Regions from separate parts of the Rahnella sp. PCH160 genome, predicted to be linked through region 1. Evidence: predicted binding sites of a transcription regulator. Region 1 holds the regulator's gene; the other holds the start of a gene.
What was found. The regulator CRP, encoded in region 1, controls carbon source genes, mostly activating them, when cyclic AMP is high. The targets are predictions, from matches to a motif close to ATGTGANNNNNNTCACAT.

Region 1 (7,706 bases):
GGGCAGGAATCCGGCGTTTGCCGCCAGTCCCTGCCGGTGCTGAGCGACCATCCCGGCTGGGCTGAACGTGACATGCCTGCGCTGTGGGCGTCATGTGCAAGTTGTATTGCCGCGTTGCTGCGCCAGCAAAACGTCAGCGGTGCGCAGGTGAAAGGCATCGGTATCTCGGCGCAGGGCAAAGGGTTATTCCTGCTCGATAAATCCGGAAATCCGCTGGGCCGGGGGATTTTGTCCTCCGACCGCCGCGCCGGTGATGTGATCAGCGCCTGGCAGCGTGACGGTTTGCATCAGCAAATCTATCCGCTGACCCGACAGGCGTTGTGGGCCGGGCATCCGGTGTCATTGCTGCGCTGGATAAAACTGCATCAGCCGGATCGTTATCAGCAAATTGGCACGGTAATGATGGCGCACGATTATCTGCGTTATTGCCTGACCGGCGAGCGTGGCTGCGAAGAAACCAACATCTCCGAATCCAATCTGTATCACATGGCGAACGGCGGTTACGACGCCCGGCTGGCTGAAATGTTAGGGATTGCCGAAATCAGCGCGGCGCTGCCGCCGGTGGTCGGTTCGGCTGAAATCTGCGGAACCGTGACGCCAGGCGTCGCAGAACTGACCGGATTAACCGCCGGAACGCCGGTGGTCGGCGGATTATTCGATGTGGTGTCCACCGCGCTGTGCGCCGGACTTCACGATGAATTTACCCTGAATGCGGTGATGGGCACGTGGGCGGTCACCAGCGGAATATCAGCGGAAATGGGCGAGCGGGAAAACCATCCGTACGTCTATGGCCGCTACGCGGGCGGCGAAGGCTATCTCATCCACGAAGCCAGCCCGACGTCCTCCGCCAATCTCGAATGGCTGAACCAGCAAACCGGCAGTATGCCGTTTGAGGAGATTAACCGCGCCGTCAGCGCCCTGCCGAAAGCCGGAACCGACGTCCAGTTCCTGCCCTTCCTCTATGGCAGCAATCAGGGTGCGGAAATGACCGCCGGATTCTATGGCCTGCAATCGCTGCATCATCGCGGCCATTTGTTGCAGGCGGTGTACGAAGGCGTGGTGTTCAGCCACATGACGCATCTCAACCGCATGCTGGAGCGCTTTCCGCAGGCGAAAACCCTGCGCGTCACCGGCGGCCCGGCGCGTTCTGAGGTCTGGATGGAGATGCTGGCCGACGTCAGCGGAATGCCGGTGGAACGCCCGCAAATCGAAGAAACCGGCTGCCTGGGTGCGGCGCTGGCGGCGATGGTCGGCACTGGCGTGTATCCGACTTTCGCGCAAGCCCAGCGCCATCTGCACTTTGCCGTGAAGCGTCTGGAACCCGACGCCGGTGCGCAAATTGCCTATCAGAAAAAAACACAACGTTACCAGTTCCTGATCGACGCACTGGGCGGTTATCACGCCCGCTGCGCGGCGGCTGACTCACAGGGAAAACTTCATCATGACTAAACCTCTTCTCCAGCTGGCGCTGGATCATACCGACCTTCCGGCCGCGCTGCGCACCGCGAAGGCGCTGAAAAATCACGTCGATATCATCGAAGCGGGCACTATTTTGTGTCTGTGCGAAGGGTTGCAGGCGGTGGAAACCCTGCGTGAACTTTGCCCGGACAAGATTCTGGTGGCCGACCTGAAAGTGGCCGACGCCGGTGAAACGCTGGCGCTGGAGGCGTTTAAAGCCGGGGCTAACTGGATGACGGTGATTTGCGCCGCACCGCTGGCGACGGTTATCAAAGCGCACGACGTGGCGAAAACATATCGGGGCGAAATCCAGATAGAACTCTTCGGCAACTGGACGATGCAGGATGCGCGCGACTGGCACGCGGCGGGGATCCGTCAGGCGATTTATCACCGCGGACGCGACGCGCAGGCCAGCGGACAAACCTGGGGCCAGCAGGATCTGGATCGCATGAAACAGCTGTCGGATATCGGGCTGCGCCTTTCCGTCACCGGCGGCATCACGCCTGCGGATTTGCCGCTGTTCCGCGACATTGACGTTCAGGCGTTTATTGCCGGGCGCGCGTTATCCGACGCAACGCAACCCGCGCAGGTCGCGCAGGCGTTTCATCAGCAAATCAGCGCCATCTGGGGAGCAACGGCATGAGAAAACATCCGCTGGGCATCTATGAAAAAGCGCTGCCAAAACACCTGAGCTGGCCGGAAAGGCTGGCGCTGGCCAAAAGCTGTGGCTTTGATTTTGTTGAAATGTCGGTGGATGAAACCGATGAGCGCCTGTCACGCCTCGACTGGAGCATTACGCAACGCGTCGCGCTGGTCGAAGCGATGATGGAAATCGGCGTCTCCATTCCGTCGATGTGCCTTTCCGCGCACCGCCGCTTTCCATTCGGCAGCCACGATGAAAGCGTCCGCGAACGTGCGCGGGAAGTGATGACCAAAGCCATCAAACTGGCGCGCGATTTAGGCATCCGTACCTTACAGCTGGCCGGTTATGACGTGTATTACGAAGCGTCCGACGCCGGTACCCGCGAACGATTTGCCGAAGGACTGGCGTGGGCGGTGGAACAGGCCGCCGCCGCGCAGGTCACGCTGGCGGTCGAAATCATGGACACCGAATTCATGAATTCGATAACCAAGTGGAAAGCGTGGGACGAACGCCTGAATTCGCCGTGGTTCAGCGTGTATCCGGACATCGGCAATCTCAGCGCGTGGGGAAACGACATCGCATCGGAGCTGGCGCTGGGCATTGACCGCATCGCCGCCATCCACCTGAAAGATACCTATCCGGTCACCGCGACCTCAAAAGGCCAGTTCCGCGATGTGCCGTTCGGCGACGGCTGCGTCGATTTCACCGGTTTTTTCCGCACGCTGGGCGCACTGAATTATCGCGGCGCATTCCTCATCGAAATGTGGACGGAAACTGCCGCCGAGCCGGTGCTGGAAATCATCAAAGCCCGCCAGTGGATTGAAGCCAAAATGCAGGAAGGAGAATTCGCATGTTAGAACAGCTGAAACAGGACGTGCTGGAAGCCAATCTGGCGCTGCCCGCGCATCATCTGGTGACGTTTACCTGGGGCAACGTCAGCGCGGTTGACCGCGAAAAAGGGCGGGTGGTGATCAAACCGTCGGGCGTGGAATATACCGACATGAAAGCCAGCGATATGGTCGTCGTCGATCTGCATACCGGTGAGCGCATCGAAGGCGACAAAAATCCGTCGTCGGATACCGCCACGCATCTGGCGCTTTACCGGCAGTTTCCGGAAATCGGCGGCATCGTGCATACGCATTCCCGCCACGCGACAATCTGGTCGCAGGCCGGGCTGGATTTACCGGCCTGGGGCACCACGCACGCCGATTACTTCTACGGCAATATTCCCTGCACGCGCCTGATGACCGAAGCAGAAATCAACGGCGCATATGAACGGGAAACCGGTAACGTCATTATCGAAACGTTCCTGAAGCGTGGTCTGGACGCCATGCAGATCCCGGCGGTTCTGGTGCATTCTCACGGGCCATTCGCCTGGGGAAAAAATGCCGCTGACGCCGTGCACAACGCCGTCGTGCTGGAGGAATGCGCCTACATGGGCATCTTCTCCCGCCAGCTGACGCCCGCGCTTAGCGCTATGCAACAACCGCTGATGGACAAACATTATCTGCGTAAACACGGGAAAAACGCCTATTACGGGCAGCTGAAATAACCGGTCGTCGCCTGTCACTTCTCGAATAAATATGGTAACAATAGGCTTAATTATGCGCAGCGATGTCGCCAGGTCTTCGACCACAGAAAAGACCGCGACACGCCTGCCTGCCTCACCTTTATGGAGAACAGCGCATTATGTCAGCCAAACATCCCGTTATTGCCGTTACCGGTTCGAGCGGTGCAGGCACCACCACCACCAGTCTGGCATTTCGGAAAATATTCCAGCAGCTTGGCCTGCACGCCGCTGAGCTGGAAGGCGACAGTTTTCACCACTTCACCCGCCCGGAAATGGACGCCGCCATCCGCAAAGCCCGAGACCTCGGGCGTCATATCAGCTACTTCGGGCCGGAAGCCAACGACTTCGGTTTGCTGGAAAAAAGCTTTATCGAATACGGCAAAACCGGCACCGGCCGTTCACGCAAATATCTGCATACTTATGACGAAGCGGTTCCCTACAATCAGGTGCCGGGGACGTTTACGCCGTGGCAGGCATTGCCGGAACCGACGGACATTTTATTCTACGAAGGCCTGCACGGCGGCGTGGTGTCCGACAAAACGGATGTCGCGGCGCATGTCGATTTGCTGGTCGGCGTGGTGCCCATCGTTAACCTCGAATGGATCCAGAAACTGGTGCGCGATACCGGCGAGCGCGGACATTCCCGAGAAGCGGTGATGGATTCCGTGGTGCGTTCGATGGACGACTACATCAACTACATCACGCCGCAGTTTTCCCGCACGCACATTAACTTCCAGCGCGTGCCGACCATCGACACCTCCAACCCGTTTGCCGCAAAAGCTATTCCTTCGCTGGATGAAAGCTTTGTGGTGATCCATTTCCAGGGGCTGGACGACATTGATTTCCCGTATCTGCTGGCGATGTTGCAGGGCTCGTTTATCTCGCACATCAAAACGCTGGTGGTGCCGGGCGGCAAAATGGGGCTGGCGATGGAGCTGATTATGGCGCCGCTGGTGCAGCGCCTGATGGAAGGGAAGAAAATCGAGTAAGTGAAATCAGGGCATGGCGCTGACACAAACCGGCCGCGCCTTTGCGCTGGTCGTGAATTATTCGGCGTTCACCACTTCAAAACTGTGGGTGATCGTCGCGGCTTTGCCCAGCATCAGGGAAACGGAGCAGTATTTTTCCGCAGACAGGCTGACGGCGCGATCGACAATTTTATCCGTCAGGTCTTTGCCGGTGACGATGAAATGCAGATTGATGTGCGTGAACAGACGCGGTGCTTCTTCGCGGCGCTGAGAGGTCAGTTTCACTTCGCAGTCACGGACGTCATTGCGGCCTTTTTGCAAAATAGAAACCACGTCAATCGCGCTGCAACCGCCCGCCGACATCAGCAACATCTCCATCGGGCTCGGCGCTTTATCGCCCGCATTGCCGTCCATTGTGATCTGATGGCCCGACGCTGACTCCCCCAAAAATGTCAGCCCTTCTACCCATTTTACGCGTGCGTGCATGTACTCTTCTCCCGGTGGATAAATTCGTCAAATTTTCCCCTCAGACTACCCTTTCACCCAAAATCTGGCAACGTAACCCGATCGCCATCATGCTGAAGCGAGACAACAGAAGACAGCATTGCAATCCTGTGTTACAAACAAAGCCGAAACATACTTTCCAGTAAATTGCGGTGACGGTTTTTGCGGTTTAAGAACAGAACCCACGGTGTTAACAGCAATAATCAGGCTGTTTCACTCCGACATCCGCTTGCAGCATTTCTGGGGAGTTATATGCTGAAAGGGCGCTTTATAAAGTAAGTGCCGTACAGGGAACTCTGAGCCCTGTGATTTTGGGCAGCGATAATAACAGAGGATAATAGCTAATGGTTCTCGGCAAGCCACAAACAGACCCGACTCTCGAATGGTTCCTGTCTCACTGTCATATACATAAGTATCCTTCTAAAAGTACGCTGATTCACCAGGGTGAAAAAGCCGAAACGCTGTACTACATCGTGAAAGGGTCGGTTGCCGTCCTGATTAAAGATGAAGAAGGCAAAGAAATGATACTGTCATACCTTAACCAAGGTGACTTCATCGGCGAGCTGGGACTCTTCGAAGAAGGGCAGGAACGCAGTGCCTGGGTTCGTGCTAAAACTGCCTGCGAAGTGGCTGAAATTTCTTATAAAAAATTCCGCCAGCTGATTCAGGTAAACCCGGATATTCTGATGCGTCTTTCCGCGCAGATGGCAAACCGTCTGCAAGTGACGTCAGAGAAAGTCGGCAACCTTGCCTTCCTCGACGTAACAGGCCGTATCGCGCAAACTTTGCTGAATCTGGCTAAACAGCCTGATGCAATGACCCATCCGGACGGGATGCAAATCAAGATCACCCGTCAGGAAATCGGCCAAATCGTCGGTTGTTCACGTGAAACAGTCGGACGTATTCTCAAAATGCTGGAAGATCAGAGCCTGATCTCCGCACACGGTAAAACGATTGTCGTTTACGGCACACGTTAATCCCTCAGAAATTGGCGCGACAGCTTACTGTCGCGCCTTTTTTATGGGCTAAGCTTTACCCATGACGCTATGGCGAAGACTGTTCTATCATCCCGAAGTTAACTACGCGCTGCGCCAGACGCTGGTGTTGTGCCTGCCTGTCGGTATTTGCTGGCTGTTTGGCAATCTGCAAATGGGCCTGCTGTTTTCCCTGTGTCCGGCCTGCTGCAACGTTGCCGGTCTCGATACCCCGCACAAACGCTTCTTTAAACGCCTGATGGTCGGCGGTTCGCTGTTTGCCGTCAGCAGTATTCTTTTGCAGGTGATGCTCGAAAACTGGCACATTCCCCTGCCGCTCATTATGTTAACGCTGGCCTTACTGCTCGGCGTTACCGGTGAAATCAGCCCGCTGCATGCGCGTTTATTGCCCGGCGCGCTGGTGGCCACCATCTTCACACTGAGCATGGTCGGCGTGAGGCCGATGTGGCAGGCACCCGCGCTGTTTGCCGCCGGCACCGCCTGGTACGGGCTGTTTAACTGGGCGTGGTTCCGTATTTCCGAAGAACAGCCAATGCGAGAAACGCTCAGTCAGCTGTATTTACAGCTCGCGGATTATTTCGAGGCCAAATACAGCCTGCTGACGCAGCATACCGACCCGGAAACTGCCCTTCCGCCGCTGCTCAAACGTCAGCAGCAGGTTATTGATCTGATTGCGTTGCTGTATCAGCAACTGCACATGCTCCCGCAGCACGGGCATAATCATCACCACAAGCGGCTGTTCCAGCGTTTTCAGGTCGCGCTCGATTTGCAGGAACACATCACGGTGAGCCTGCATCAGCCGGAAGAAGTGCAAAAACTGGTGGAAGAAAGCCACGCCGAAGCGGTGATCCGCCGGAATGCGCAGGTGATTTCCGCCCGGCTGCGCGTGATTGCGGACGATATTCTTTATCACCGGTTTTCCGAACGTTTCACGATGGCGAATGAACTGGCGGCGCTGGAAAAAATCGCGGCACAAAATCCGGACAATCCGGTTGGCCGCTTTTGTTATTACCATTTCAGCCGCATCGCCCGACTGCTGCGGACGCAGCGCCCGCTGTACCGCCGAGATCTGATGAACTCCCAGCCGCGCCTGCCGTTCTGGCCTGCACTGAAAAGTTATCTGTCTTTTAAATCTTCAGCCCTGCGCAACGCTGCGCGTCTGGGGCTGATTCTGGCGATCGGCAGCAGCCTGGGCCTCTTCTTCAATCTGCCGAAACCCTACTGGATTTTGCTGACCATCATGCTGGTCAGCCAGAACGGTTATAACGCCACCCGTGTGCGTATCCAGCACCGTGCGCTCGGCACGCTGGCCGGTCTGCTGATTGCCGCCGGATTGCTGAAACTGGAGATGCCGGAAGGCATCACGCTGATTTGTATGCTGGTGGTGACGCTGATTTCCTACACGGTGCTGCGCAAAAACTACGGGCTGGCGATGGTCGGGATGACGGTCACCGCCGTGTATACGTTGCAGCTGCTGGCGATGAACGGCATCCATTTTCTGGTGCCGCGACTTATCGATACGCTGATTGGCTGTGCGCTGGCCTTCGGCGGCACCATCTGGCTGTGGC
Region 2 (7,706 bases), 250 kb from region 1:
ACGTGATGCTGCTCGATATCGATCACTTCAAAGCCTACAACGACAATTACGGCCACAGCATGGGCGATCAGGCGCTGGTGCGCGTGTCCGCAGCCATCCGTGACGCCGTGCGTTCTCGGGATGTCGTCGTCCGCTACGGCGGAGAAGAGTTTCTGGTGCTGATGTCGAACGTTAAGCAGGATCACGCGATTCGCATGGCGGAACGCATTCAGAATAAGGTTCTTGGGCTGAACATCCCGCATTTGTTTAACGCACAGGTCTCAACGCACGTGACGGTGAGTGCCGGGCTGGCCGCGCTGGAAGAAGGCGATTTTATTCGTGCTTTAGGTCACGCGGATGCCTCACTGTATAAAGCCAAAAACAGCGGGCGTAATAAAATATTCTATGCCTGGGAAGAAAATAATGAACGTCAGGAAATCGCTGAAGAAAAATTAGCCTGATTATTGTTGAAAGGTAACCTCGATAACGGCTCGATCATTGTTATTAGTTTTGCTAACGATAAATATGCGGATGCCCTATTCGTAAATAAAGCGTTCTCATTCATAATCACTGCATAATCATTCAACTTTCAGCCTGATTAAGGTTCGGGCTGAAAGTTAAACAGCTTGTTTACCTTATTAAAGGTTACAGGTGAATGTTACCCGCCGGATTGACCATTCTGCTTTAATAAGCCGTAGCCCTTCACAAACCCCACAAAAAAAATAAGACCGATAAAGATAATCCTAATCGTGATGGTTTTATGGCCGTGCGGGCGAAGGATGTCACCTTCCGCCGCCTGACGCTTATGTTGCAAAACCCGCCTATTTTATTGTTTTAACGCTATTATTCTGCCGTTTTCCAAATCTGTGAACTCACTCACTTCCACCTTCCGGCGAGTGCCAGAGGCTATTTTCCCGTGGCACTGACCGGAAGGCTCCCCGATCGAACACTTCTTACACTACGGGTCACCCGCCGTACTGACTTCTGACGGATCAGCGTGTTACGGCGGTTTATTTATTTGAGCACCCCTCTGTTTCTCTACATAACAAAAGGTTCAGTGTATGAACAGTTCGATAGTTTTAGGGATTATCTGGCATCTGATAGGAGCAGCCAGCGCAGCGTGCTTCTATGCACCTTTCAAGCAAGTGAAAAGTTGGTCCTGGGAGACCATGTGGTCGCTGGGCGGCTTCTTTTCCTGGATTATTTTACCGTGGGCGGTGAGTTACGTGCTTCTGCCTGATTTCTGGACGTATTACGGCTCGTTCAGCTTTGCGACCCTGCTGCCGGTTTTCCTGTTCGGCGCAATGTGGGGCATCGGGAACATTAACTACGGGCTCACGATGCGCTATCTCGGCATGTCGCTGGGAATCGGCATCGCCATCGGGATCACGCTGATTATCGGCACACTGATGACGCCAGTCCTCCAAGGCAAAATCGGTATGCTGTTCGGTACCACCGGAGGCCGGTTAACGCTGCTCGGCGTATTGGTGGCAGTTATTGGCGTAGCGATTGTCAGTTACGCCGGGTATCTGAAAGAGAAAGCGCTGGGGATCAAAGCAGAAGAATTTAACCTGAAAAAAGGGCTGATTCTGGCGGTCATGTGCGGGATTTTCTCCGCCGGGATGTCGTTTGCAATGAGCGCAGCAGTGCCGATGCATGAAGCCGCACGCGCGCTGGGCATCGACCCGCTGTACGTCGCGCTGCCAAGTTATGTGGTGATCATGGGCGGCGGCGCTATCGTTAACCTGGGTTTCTGCATCATCCGCCTCGCGACGCGAAAAAACATTTCGCTCAGGGCCGACATGTCCGTGGCGAAATCCCTGCTGCTGACCAACATCCTGTTCTCCATCATGGGTGGCACCATGTGGTATTTGCAGTTCTTCTTTTACGCCTGGGGACACGCGAGCATTCCCATCGAATACGACTACATGTCTTGGATGCTGCACATGAGTTTCTACGTATTATGTGGCGGGATCATTGGTCTGGTTTTAAGAGAATGGGCGGGCGTCGGCAGAAAACCGGTACGCATTCTCTGCCTCGGCGCGCTGGTGATTATTCTGGCGGCCAATATCGTCGGTCTGGGAATGGCGCTCTGATTCCGCGTTCTTCAAACGTAACGGCAGAGTGGGTTCTGCCGTTAATAGCCTGCCGTAATCAGTCTGCCGTAATAAACGGGAAAGACCGTGGCGACACCTTTTTGGCTTCAGCAATAAAGCGCTGCCGGTAATCTCTCGGCGAAACACCGTACGCCCGGTTGAACACCACAGAGAAATAATTACTGTCATCAAAGCCGCATTCGGCGGCCACATCACCAATCGTCAGGTTGCCATAACGTAGCAGACTCATCGCACGGCACAGCCTGAGCTGACGCAAATAACTCATCACACTCAGCCCGGTATGTTGCTTGAATAACGTTCGCAGACTGCGGGGATTAAGCTCATGTTGCTGGCAAAACGTCTCCAGATGGAAAGGTTCGGCAATGCCTGCCCTCAGCGCCATCAGCAGTAAATCCAGCTGATGCGCATCGGGCAATGCGCCGCTGTCTGGCCGGTGGCGGAATCGCAACAGCAGCAGCGCCAGCTGCATCAGCAACGCTTCGCTTAGCTGAATGGAAAGCGGCTCTGACTTCATGCACTCCTTCGCCAGCTCATCGACTTTATCGCGCAAAACGGACATCCCGAGTGTACTCAGTCGCCAGTAACGCTGTTCCTGGCTGGCATTGATTCCCGGCAATAATTGCGCCCAGTCGGCTTCCAGCCCGAAACGTTCGCGGCAAAACAGCACATTGTCGAGCGCCAGCTCATTGGCTGATTCATAGCTGTGCCTGTCTCTGGCGTTGATATAAAACAGATCACCGCAGGTAATGGGATAAGGGATATCGTTCCAGATATGCATGCCGTTGCCACGCCAGACGATCACCAGTTCATCGAAATCGTGATCATGGGTGGGGAAATCCGCCTGCGGATGGCGCTCTTCTACCACCACCGAATTCATTCCGGTCAGAAAGAGGTCATTCTTTTGAAGTCTTAAAGACATAGCAGCAATCCCCTACCCGTTTGACGACAAAATAAACGAGGCGGATCAGGCAAAAACCTGAGCGCACGAGAGGCACCGCTTAACGTAGCTGATCACGCATGAGTTTTGGCGACACCGAAAATTCCCGACGAAACTGGGTCGAGAAATGGTTACTGTCACTGAACCCGCAGGCATAAGCGATATCGGTAATGCTTTGATCGCTGTGATGTAAACGACGGCGGGCTTCCAGCAGACGTAAACGGTTGAGATATCGCTGCGGCGTCATGCCGGTGTAATGCTTCATCTGCCGGTGCAGCGTGCGCAGCGCCAGTGAAAAACGTTCTGCCGCCTCGGTCCAGTTAATCTCCTCACTGTAATGTGACTGGAGCCATTGCAAAAGTTGATTGACCCTGTTTTCCGAGGTATCTCGCAATTGTGGCTGGAAACAGTCCTGATAAAGCAGGATCAGCAACTGTAAAAACACACTTTCGCGCGTGGCGATATGTTCCATTTCCACGCCGGCGGGCAGCGCTTCCAGCTGCGCGATACAGTTCAGCACCTGATGCAGCACGCACGGACTGAGCTGCCAGTGGATCTGTGACTGATAGTGATGTTCCTGCGGCAGAAAATGGCCGACATCCTGAATAAAGCGAAAAGCTTTTGGCGAACGGAAAAGCACATTGGTCAGCCGCAAATTATCGACGTTTTCAAACAAATGATGATCGCTGGCACGCACAAAACACACGGTGCCCGCCGTCAGGGTATAAGGATTGTCATTAAAGATGTGTACGCCCGATCCGCTTTCCACCAGCATAATTTCGTGGAAGTCGTGGTAATGCTCCGGGAAAACGCCTTGCGGAAGACGCCGCTCAACCGTCACAGTCAGTTCAGGTGCCGCAAAATAATCATCACCCTTCAGTAACGTCATTTATCGCCTCCGGTACAAAAATCATGGGTCTTCGGAAAACAACCCTACCCCGCTCGTAATGTTCTTACCTTCAAACGGCGGCGTGAAAAACGCTATAAACGGTCAGATTTTTAAGATTCACCCCACCACGATTAAGATCTGCGGCGAAGATCACAGTCGCCTCCCCCGCGCATCGGAAGATTTCAGAAACCGCCTCAGGGGAAGCTTTCCGCTGATCTGTGATCTGCCTCGCATCTACCTTTTTAATGCTGCCATCCCGTCAAAACCGGTGGCAATCACCGGAAGGTGTCCCCGCAATGCCTCCCCTACACTGGCCGCATATTCAATAAGGAATGGCCGCTATGAGAACTCACCATCTTGCCGCTATTGACCTCGGCGCTTCCAGCGGCCGGGTAATGCTGGCGACGTTTACCCGCCACGATGCAGACCCGGCAGCAACGCTGACGCTGAAAGAAGTTCACCGTTTTCCGAATAACCTGACGCACATTGACGGTCATGAAACCTGGGATCTCGATGCGCTGGAAAAGCACATTCTCGAAGGGCTGAACCGCCTGGATGCGTCCGGCGTTCAGCTCGACGGTATCGGTATCGATACCTGGGGCGTGGACTATGTCCTGCTTGATGAGCAAGGACAGCGCGTGGGCTTGCCCGTTTCCTATCGCGACAACCGCACGGAAGGCGTGATGGCGCGCATGGAACAACAGCTGAGCCGCGAAACGATTTACCAGAAAACCGGCATCCAGTTTATGCCGTTCAACACGCTGTATCAGTTGCGGGCATTGAGCGAACAGCAACCCGACGTCGTGAAGAAAGCCGCGCATCTTCTGATGATCCCGGATTACTTTCTTTACCGTCTCACCGGCAAACTGAATCAGGAATACACCAACGCCAGCACCACGCAGATGCTGAATATTTCTACCGGCGACTGGGATGAAGAACTGCTGAAACTGGCCGGCGTTCCGCGCCACTGGCTAACAAAACCCCTCCAGCCGGGCAACTCTCCCGGACTGTGGCACAGCCCGCGTGGCCGCAGCGTACCCGTTTTCAGCGTCGCCACACATGACACCGCCAGTGCGGTGGTGGCCGCGCCGCTTACCGGCATGCACAGCGCCTATATCAGCTCCGGCACCTGGTCGCTGATGGGCATCGAAAGCCCAAAAGCGTTCAATCACGCCGGCGCGCTGCACGACAATGTCACCAATGAAGGTGGGATCAACGGCAGCTATCGCGTACTGAGAAATATTATGGGTCTGTGGTTGTTCCAGCGCGTTTGTCGGGAACTGAACATTCAGGACTTGCCTTCATTAATTACGCTGGCCAAAAACGTTCCACCGTTCACCTATCTGATTAACCCGAACGAAGACCGGTTTATCAATCCGCCGTCGATGGTCGGGGCCATCCGCGAAGCCTGCGAGCAGACGGGAGAACCGGTACCCACTTCACCGGCCGAACTGGCACGCTGTATTTTCGACAGTCTTGCCATGCTTTACCGCCAGGTTTCCGTGCAACTGGCGACGCTGCAAGGCGAGCCGTTGCACGATATCCACATTGTCGGCGGTGGCAGCCAGAACCAGTTCCTGAACCAGCTTTGCGCCGACACCTGCCAGGTGAACGTCAGCGCCGGGCCGGTTGAAGCCTCCACACTCGGCAATATCGGCTGCCAGCTGATGGCGCTTGATGCCGTCAAAGATGCCGCAGAATTTCGTCGGATTGTCGCCACGAATTTCGAGCAACGCCATTACCTCCCCCGTATTCACGAGGATTTCCCAATTCACTGGCGCCGTTTCCAGGCGCTCTGTCACGCCAATGAGGAGCTCGCAGTATGACTTCATCTATCGATCACGCATGGACGCTTGCCAAAGAACGTTTTGCCCAGCTGGGCATTGATGCCGAAGCCGCAATCAAACAACTCGATACCCTGCCGGTTTCAATTCATTGCTGGCAGGGGGATGACGTCGCAGGTTTTGAGAATCCGGAAGGCGGGCTGACCGGCGGCATTCAGGCGACCGGTAATTACCCCGGCAAAGCGCGAAATGCACAACAGCTGCGGGCAGATTTAGAACTGGCGATCTCAATGATCCCCGGCCCTAATCGTCTGAACCTGCATGCTATTTATCTGGAATCCGACAAACCGGTTCCGCGCAATGAAATCGAACCGAAGCATTTCACCGGCTGGGTAGACTGGGCGAAGAAAAACAAACTGGGACTGGATTTTAACCCGTCCTGTTTCTCGCATCCGATGAGCGCAGACGGCTTTACGCTCTCCAGCGCCAATCCGGAAATCCGTCAGTTCTGGATTGAGCATTGTCAGGCCAGCCGCCGCGTTTCTGCTTCATTTGGCCGCGCGCTGGGCACGCCTTCCGTCATGAACATCTGGGTTCCGGACGGCATGAAAGATGTCACCGTGGATCGTCTGGCACCGCGCCAGCGCCTGATGAGTGCACTCGACGAAGTGATTGCCGAGAAGTTTGATATCACCGAACACATCGACGCCGTCGAAAGCAAACTGTTCGGCATCGGCTCTGAAAGCTACACCGTCGGCTCCAACGAATTCTATCTGGGCTACGCTGCCAGCCGTGGCACCGCGCTGTGCCTGGATGCCGGGCATTTCCATCCGACCGAAGTGATCTCCGACAAAATCTCTGCCGCCATGTTGTATGTGCCGCGCCTGTTGCTGCACGTCAGCCGTCCGGTACGCTGGGACAGTGATCACGTCGTACTGCTCGACGACGAAACGCAGGCCATCGCCAGCGAAATCGTGCGCCATAACCTGTTTAACCGCGTGCACATCGGGCTGGATTTCTTCGACGCCTCCATCAACCGCATCGCCGCCTGGGTTATCGGCACGCGCAACATGAAAAAAGCCTTGCTGAAAGCGCTGCTGGAACCGACTGATTTGCTGAAAAAACTGGAAACCGAAGGCGATTACACTGCGCGTCTGGCCCTGCTGGAAGAACAAAAATCGCTGCCTTGGCAGGCCGTCTGGGACATGTATTGCCAGCGCCACGACGTACCGGTCGGCGGTCAGTGGCTGGATGCCGTTCGTCATTACGAAACCAGCGTGCTGTCAAAACGCTGATTATCGAAGAATTTATTGCTTAAACGCATTCACCTTATTTGCAGGAAAGAACCGATGAAAACATTATTTAGCGCGTGGTTTGTACAGGGCATGGTCAAGGCGACCACTGATATGTGGCTGAAAGGCTGGGACGAGCGCAACGGCGGCAACGTCAGTATGCGTCTGCTGCCGGAAGACGTGGCACCGTACAAAAATGATTTCTATGCCCAGCCGCGTCAGGTTGAACTGACTCAGCACGCACCGGATCTGGCCAACGAATACTTCATTGTGACCGGCTCCGGCAAGTTCTTCCGCAACGTGCAGCTCGCGCCTGCCGAAGCGCTGACCGTGATCCAGCTCGATGACAAAGGTGCCAGCTACAAAATTCTCTGGGGCCTGACCGCAGGCGGCCTGCCGACGTCTGAACTGGCGTCGCATCTGCAATCTCACGCCGTGCGTAAACGCGTTACCCACGGGCAGGACCGCGTGATCATGCACTGCCACGCCACCAACCTGATTGCGCTGACTTACGTGCTTGAACTCGACAGCGCGAAAATCACCCGCAAACTGTGGGAATGCAGCACCGAATGTCTGGTGGTCTTCCCGGACGGCGTGGGCATCGTGCCGTGGATGGTGCCGGGCACCGACGGTATTGGCGCAGCCACTTCCGACCGTATGCAGCATCACAGCCTGGTGCTGTGGGCATTCCACGGGATCTTCGGTTGC

Region 2: a site for CRP is predicted at 4,139-4,156, ahead of rhaB (rhamnulokinase). Genes of this name have one in related genera too.

What each region holds. Positions count from the first base shown of each region.
Region 1 covers NZ_JBLOGT010000001.1:619,536-627,241, forward strand. The annotation lists gene ACM5QY_RS02945 (FGGY-family carbohydrate kinase) at 1-1,449, shown strand, start outside; gene ulaD (3-keto-L-gulonate-6-phosphate decarboxylase UlaD) at 1,442-2,101, shown strand; gene ACM5QY_RS02955 (L-ribulose-5-phosphate 3-epimerase) at 2,098-2,958, shown strand; gene araD (L-ribulose-5-phosphate 4-epimerase) at 2,952-3,653, shown strand; gene ACM5QY_RS02965 (phosphoribulokinase) at 3,791-4,660, shown strand; gene ACM5QY_RS02970 (OsmC family protein) at 4,718-5,125, opposite strand; gene crp (cAMP-activated global transcriptional regulator CRP) at 5,488-6,120, shown strand; gene ACM5QY_RS02980 (YccS/YhfK family putative transporter) at 6,182-7,706, shown strand, end outside.
Region 2 covers NZ_JBLOGT010000001.1:373,199-380,904, forward strand. The annotation lists gene ACM5QY_RS01675 (GGDEF domain-containing protein) at 1-440, shown strand, start outside; gene rhaT (L-rhamnose/proton symporter RhaT) at 1,041-2,075, shown strand; gene rhaR (HTH-type transcriptional activator RhaR) at 2,134-3,015, opposite strand; gene rhaS (HTH-type transcriptional activator RhaS) at 3,095-3,922, opposite strand; gene rhaB (rhamnulokinase) at 4,264-5,748, shown strand; gene ACM5QY_RS01700 (L-rhamnose isomerase) at 5,745-7,001, shown strand; gene rhaD (rhamnulose-1-phosphate aldolase) at 7,056-7,706, shown strand, end outside.